One region of the Lysinibacillus sp. NPDC095746 genome, then DNA from elsewhere that is predicted to be linked to it. Evidence: riboswitches for the same ligand, from Rfam matches in the RefSeq annotation. Region 1 holds a riboswitch; each other region holds the start of a gene.
What was found. A riboswitch is a leader RNA that binds a small molecule or an ion and turns the genes downstream of it on or off. The one in region 1 is predicted to bind thiamine pyrophosphate.
Positions count from the first base shown of each region.

Region 2: another riboswitch for thiamine pyrophosphate. It lies ahead of thiT (energy-coupled thiamine transporter ThiT); the one in region 1 lies ahead of ACIQ7N_RS18955 (ABC transporter substrate-binding protein).
Region 3: another riboswitch for thiamine pyrophosphate. It lies ahead of tenI (thiazole tautomerase TenI); the one in region 1 lies ahead of ACIQ7N_RS18955 (ABC transporter substrate-binding protein).

Region 1 covers NZ_JBIWGL010000030.1:3,202-5,475, reverse strand. The annotation lists gene parC (DNA topoisomerase IV subunit A) at 1-357, shown strand, start outside; TPP riboswitch at 644-755, shown strand; gene ACIQ7N_RS18955 (ABC transporter substrate-binding protein) at 906-1,901, shown strand; gene ACIQ7N_RS18950 (thiamine-binding protein) at 1,903-2,193, shown strand; gene ACIQ7N_RS18945 (ABC transporter permease) at 2,193-2,274, shown strand, end outside.
Region 2 covers NZ_JBIWGL010000017.1:78,736-81,009, reverse strand. The annotation lists gene ACIQ7N_RS14010 (hypothetical protein) at 210-572, opposite strand; gene thiT (energy-coupled thiamine transporter ThiT) at 717-1,277, opposite strand; TPP riboswitch at 1,410-1,518, opposite strand; gene ACIQ7N_RS14000 (magnetosome magnetite crystal formation protein family) at 1,640-1,975, shown strand; gene ACIQ7N_RS13995 (AAA family ATPase) at 2,189-2,274, opposite strand, start outside.
Region 3 covers NZ_JBIWGL010000016.1:13,557-15,830, reverse strand. The annotation lists gene ACIQ7N_RS13035 (TetR/AcrR family transcriptional regulator) at 1-236, opposite strand, end outside; TPP riboswitch at 1,218-1,325, shown strand; gene tenI (thiazole tautomerase TenI) at 1,325-2,044, shown strand; gene thiO (glycine oxidase ThiO) at 2,045-2,274, shown strand, end outside.

The DNA.
Region 1 (2,274 bases):
GAAGCATTAGTTGGCATCAATGTTTTACCGCCAAATGCCACGGCATATGTTGCGATTGTGACACATCGCGGTGCGGTGAAAAAAATGAATGTTGCTGAGGTAGAGATGACGAGTCGTGCAAAACGCGGCTTAAAAGTGTTAACAGAATTAAAAGCGAACCCACATCGTATCGTGGCTGTAGTAAAGGTTACAGATGAGGAACAACTAACAATCGAGACGGAAAAAGGCATGCAAGAGATTCTTGACGTACATGCATTAACTCGAGCAGATCGCCACTCCAACGGTTCCTTTAAAGTAGATATTGCTACTGACGGTGCCATTTCTCATGTCTTTACGGTCAAAAAAGAAGAGAAATAACATTAGTTTTCTAGCCCATGCTCTTTGAGAGCTGGGCTTTTTATAATTATCGTACTTAAAATTTAATTTGTGTTTTCAACTGATAAATTAGGGCAATCGCTGATAAACTCCCAACAATCGCTGATAAAGAAAAATTCATTAATGGGCTGGTAGTTGCCAAATATATGTCAGAAGATAGAGCTATTGAAAGACGATGCTGTTAAATTATTTTTACAGCACGATCGGTAAACAGAGCCTTGTCATTTCCGGATAGATATGGGTATAATAATCACGAAAAGTTCATATGGAAAGAATGTAGGGGGGCTGGTGTTGCCAGCTGAGATTGTGTCCGATATAGACACTGACCCTTTGAACCTGATTTGGCTCGTACCAGCGTAGGGAACATCTATTCAAAAAGAAATTTTTGATATTGATTGTAAAACGTCTGGGAGGAATCCTAGGCGTTTTTTGTTTTCAGACTTTTGTTGTATACACAGACCGTGAACGCTTTCTTCTGGTAAAGGCATTCATTCATGAACATTTCACACTACTTACTTGGAGGATTAAGCATGAAAAAATGGTTATTGGTCCTAATGGCTGCACTTTTCACATTAGTGGGCTGTAGCGAAAAAGAGGCTAAAAAGGATGCTAAAGGATTAACAAAAGTATCGGTTGTCCTAGATTGGACACCGAACACAAATCATACTGGTTTATATGTAGCGGAAAAACTTGGCTTCTTTAAGGAACAGGGTTTAGATGTAGATATAATATTACCGGGCGAAGCGGGAGCAGATCAGCTTGTGGCGTCTGGCAAGGCTCAGTTTGGCGTAAGTTATCAGGAAGGGATTACACAGGCACGTGTGCAAGATGTACCGCTAGTATCAATCGCGGCGATTATTCAACATAATACTTCTGGCTTCGCATCCATTGCATCAAAAGGCATTACGTCACCGAAGGATTTTGAAGGTAAAACTTACGGTGGCTGGGGGGCACCACTTGAAAAGGCAGTACTGCAATCACTAATGCAAACAAAAAATGCAGATATCAATAAATTAGATATTATCAATGCAGGCGATATAGATTTCTTCACAATGATGAAAAAAGATATTGATTTTGCGTGGATTTATTATGCATGGACAGGTATTGAAGCAGAACTGCGTGGCGAAAAACTCAACATGCTATATTTAACAGATTATAGTGATCAGTTAGATTACTACACACCTGTACTTGCTACAAATGAAAAAATGATTAAGGATGATCCTGAGACGGTAAAAGCATTTGTCGCTGCTGCAGCAAAAGGCTATGACTATGCGATCAATCATCCAAATGAAGCAGCAGATATTTTACTAGAAGCGGTACCTGATTTAGATAAGAACCTTGTGCATAAAAGTCAGGAATGGTTAGCAGATAAGTATCAAGACGACGCAGCACAATGGGGCGAGCAAAAGCTAGCTGTTTGGGAAAATTACGCGAAATGGATGGCGGACAATAAAGTTTTAGAGGGCGAATTTAACGCAAAACAAGCATTTACAAACGACTTTTTACCGAAAAAGGAGACAAAGTAATATGGCAAACTCATTAATAAGTGTACAAATTATCCCGAAAACTGAAAAATATGAGGATGTGATCCCGTTTGTCGATGCAGCGATTGCGGTTATCGACGCATCAGGGGTAAAATATGAAGTTCATCCATTAGAAACGACCATGGAAGGTGAGCTAACGACTTTACTACAAATCATTGAAAAAATGAATGACAAGATGATTGAGCTTGGCGCTATTAATGTCATTACGCAAGTGAAAATTTTATATCAGCCATCCGGTATTACAATGAATACACTAACGGAGAAATACAAGTAATGAGGCAGGCTTTCAAACAAGGAAGGACGATAATTTTTATCGCCTTCCTCTTATTCATATGGGAACTTATTGTCCGTTTTG
Region 2 (2,274 bases), on a different contig from region 1:
TTATGAATTAAACAACTTATTATCACGAAACACTTTGAAGTATAATATTAGTTCCCAAAGCGTCGTTTGGTCACATTTCTTAACTTAGCGTTGTAAATCCCCATAATTTTAAAGGTACTCCTTGTTGCACTAAACTGCCCCGTTAGCACAAGAAGCGATTGCTCTAATCGAACAATCACCTCTAATCTTACATATATGTATTGACAAAATTAAACACCATAATGAATCAACCAACTATCTTCTTTTATTGCTTCAGCTATTTTTTTCATCAATTCTTCAAGTTCTTCTGATTTGTACTCATCGTTTGCTTCACTAACCATATTTAAAAATTGTTTATGAGAACTCGACGGTATCAATGTTATTCCAAAATAGGCGAGGCTTTTATAAGGTCTATTTGTGTTATGTGCGAATGTTTCCAGATGATTCATTTTTTCACCAAAATCCTTAGACATAAGTTCATCAAAAAGGTCCCCATCTACACCTATGCAATTATATTTTTCAGGTTCATAACTAACATACTCTTTATTTTTTTCAATACATTCAACTATTCCAAACTCGTGAATATAAGCCAAATTAACACATCTCCTAAGTCTTCAGTTTCTCACTTTATTTTACAACATTTTCTTGTTAAACTATCCTGCCCGTTCGTTGAATAGCAACAATCGTTCGAAAACAGCCAAAACAAAAACCCTTCACTCATGTGAAGGGCATAATCATTATGATTTTCGTTGCATTAATTGAGGTGCTGCCGTAAATAGCAGAACACCGACAATCGCTGTTAAAATCGTTGCTGGTAGCATATATGTTCCATTATAGATGATTGAATAAATCCACGCATTTTGATCGCCTGCATACTCTGCGAAAAATACAGCGCCACCAATGGTATGTACTGCATAGCGTAAAAAACCTGCTAATACAGTTCCTAAAATAATATAAAGCGCCATTTTCTTTTTGTTTAAATTTTTTGCAGCCTCAAGCACCGGTCGACGTACAACGGCCGCTAAGCCCACTACTGTAAAGGCAACACCATAATCAAGTGTTCCTTGTAGCCAATGCACAATTGTAGCACCAAACATTGTTTGCATTACACCAATGAGTAAACCGGTTGTCATGCCTGGAATAAGGCCCCAGCGGAATGCTATTAAAATTATTGGTACCATCACTAGACTAACAGAGCCGCCTTGTGCCCATACTTTAAAGGAAACCTGATCGAGCACAAGGCCAATCGCTGCGAATATTGCAATCTCCACAAGCATTAACAGTTTTTTATTGTCCATAAATATTCTCTCCTTTGTTCCGATGTAGGATACAAGAGCAGGAATAGAAATCAATCAATTGGCAAATATGTCCCTATCCGGCATTAAAAAGATAAAAAACGATGCCAGGACAGAGCCTCACATCGTAAAAGTGTCGGTTTCTATCCACAATCCCTACGCAAGTGTTAACTTACAGGTTCGAAGAGTCAAGGCATTACGTGCCCAGTCTCAGCTGACATCATCAGCTCCCCTTGTGGTCGTACATCTTTATTTAATTGAACAATCCCATTGTACGCAAACACTGTTATGATTACAACCTCTTCCACATTTTTTTGAAACTTTAACGTTTTTCATGCGTAAATATTAAAAAAGGAGGTACTACTATGGAGAACCAAAAAATATTATCTGCCTTTAGTTATCTGAGTATTTTATTTGCACCCTTTATTGTGCCATTAGTTGTTTACTTTGTGACAAAAGATAGCGACGTAAAGAGGCACTCTATTCGAGCACTAATATCACATTTAATCCCAGTCGCATTCGGTATAATTTTCTTTGCTGTCTTTATTTTCTCAACTTTATCATTCAACACTAATTTTGATCTAAATTCAGATAGTAATAATTTTCTTATCATTTGGTTTGTTTCATTCGCAATTTATATTCTCGTTTCATTAGGAGTCGTTATTTGGAATATTATTCAAGCTGTTCGGGTGGTCCGATAAGTTTCATCTTAACCTCTCCTTGAACACATAGTACTTAAGGAGCTGTTATTTTGTGAAAGTATCTAAAGTTGTTAAAACCGCTGTAAAATTAGCACCTATCGTTATCCCCATTGTCAAAAAAGTAATCGCTGCAAAAAAAGGAACAAATCCTAACGTAACTAAAAAAAAATAACAACAAGGCGTATTTCCAACAAATAGAAATACGCCTCTTTGTTATTTCACTTCAAAATATGTTTGACTATGACCGTTCATTGCTTTTTCAACATGCAACACTGCAGGCATTGTAGCTTTTAACTCCG
Region 3 (2,274 bases), on a different contig from region 1:
TTAGATGGCACAAAATATTGAATGTCTTTCTGGTCATCATATTTTAAAACTTCGATAAAAACATGATTAATATTATCGAAATAACTATACAATGCACCTCTGGATATTCCAGCTTCGTCCATAATATCTTGCATAGTAGTGCGTACAAAACCTTTCTCGATAAACACCTTCTTAGCCGCTTCTATCAGTTCTTTCTCTCGTTCTTTTTTATATTCTTCACTAACTTTTGGAGCCATAAGCCACCTCCTTAATGAGTGACAAAACGCACATAAAAAACTATACACCGTTGTCGTTTATATTTTAGATTATACCGACACTAGTGTATAGTTTCAACCTTTTATATTCATAACATGGGCGATGTCTTAAAAAAATTCATATTCTACTATATAAGAATGTGATGAGTCAGCATTTAAGAAAGCAATCCGACTAAGTATTTCACAAGCAGAAGAAAAGAAAATAGAACTTGGTATTCAACAATTAGCAGCTTGTATAATCGAAATGTATAAGAAAACTAAAGATTATCCGATATCATTTAAGCCTTATCTTTAAAAGAGCGGATAGGATAGACTGACACTCTTAATATTTAGAGAAATACCCCGTAGATGTTAGATATAATAACTACTACGGGGTGTTTTTTACGAGTTCTATACTACTTTCAATCAATTTCATGGCACCATGACTTTTTCCATCTGAATGAAAATGAATTCGAAATATTAATATTTGAGACTGCTAGAAATCTATATAGTTGCCAAGTATTCGTTATATCTTTTATTAATTCTCTCCGTAACAGATAAACCAATTTCAGCTAATTTTGCCGGTATAGTTTCAAAGCATTTTAAACAATCCTGTTTTTTATTTTGCTCAATTAAAAATTCTAACAGTAGAAACATATACTGTTCATTGAATTCATCTAGCTCTAGCAACTTTTGTAAGCAATTATATTTCAAAAGAGAATTAACAAAATTTGTACTTACAACATACTCTTCAAGCGCACAATACTCTTTGCTTTAAGCGGAGTCTTATTTGAATAGCCCATGAATATTCTTCCCCCATAGCAATTTAGTTATTGCTGAATTGACGTCTCATATTGATTCTCCCGTTCTGTAAATTCATTTTTCCCCCAGCCAAATAAATGGCACCCCTAGTAATCTATTCATAATGATTGACATCTTCATGAATAGTGCTAATATTGGAAATAAATTAAATAAAATAAATAACTTATCCGCTAGGGGTGCCTTTGTAAAGGCTGAGATTGAAGTGTGACTTCGGGACTCTATGAACCTGACCTGGTTAATGCCAGCGTAGGGAAGTGGTATATGGAAATTTGTCCTTTTCATCTCCAGCCACTTTCTTTACCGAAAAGAAAGTGGCTTTTTTGCATCCTACATTTGGAAGGCGGGTAAGTCTTAAAGAGGTGACCCCCATTACTCTATTATCAAAAGCGATTCATGTCATTTCTAATGGAAAAATGCCAATGGAACAACTAAGTGAAATTTTAGCAGACATCCATCCATATGCCGACGCTATCCATTTGCGTGAAAAACAAATGAAGGCAAAAGAATTATATGAAGCAGTCAACCTGCTTTCCCGAGTTGGCGTTCCGTTATCCAAAATAATCATTAATGACCGGGTAGACGTTGCCGTTATTACAGGTGTGGAAGGAGTCCAACTAGCCTATCATAGTTTGAATGCATCTATGATTAAAGCCAACTTTCCTCAATTGACGGTTGGCTGTTCCATTCACTCGGTCGAAGAAGGAAAAAAGGTTCAACGCTTGGGAGCCGACTATGTGATATATGGTCATATTTTTTCTACCCAATCAAAGCCAGGATTGGAACCAAGGGGTTTAGAGGAATTAAAAAAGCTTACTGGTTCACTAGATATTCCTGTTATTGCAATCGGCGGTATTGCTCCTGAAAATACTAAACAGGTAATAAACAGCGGAGCCGACGGTATTGCTGTGATGTCAGGCGTTTTAAACGCCGATGATCCTCTATCTGCAATAAAAAGCTATCAAAAAGAAGTTAAAATGGAGATGTGTTGAGTGAAAAATACATTTGATGTTGCCATTATCGGGGGAGGAATTAATGGCTCTTCCATTGCCTATCAACTTTCTAAACTAGGAAAAAAAGTCGTCATTCTTGAAAAAGGAACTTTGGCCAATGAAGCCTCCAGTGCAGCAGCAGGTATGCTGGCAGCACAGGCGGAAATGGAACACGACGGTCCATTTTTCCAGTTGGCATTAAAAAGCCAGGCGATGTTCCCCTCCATCAC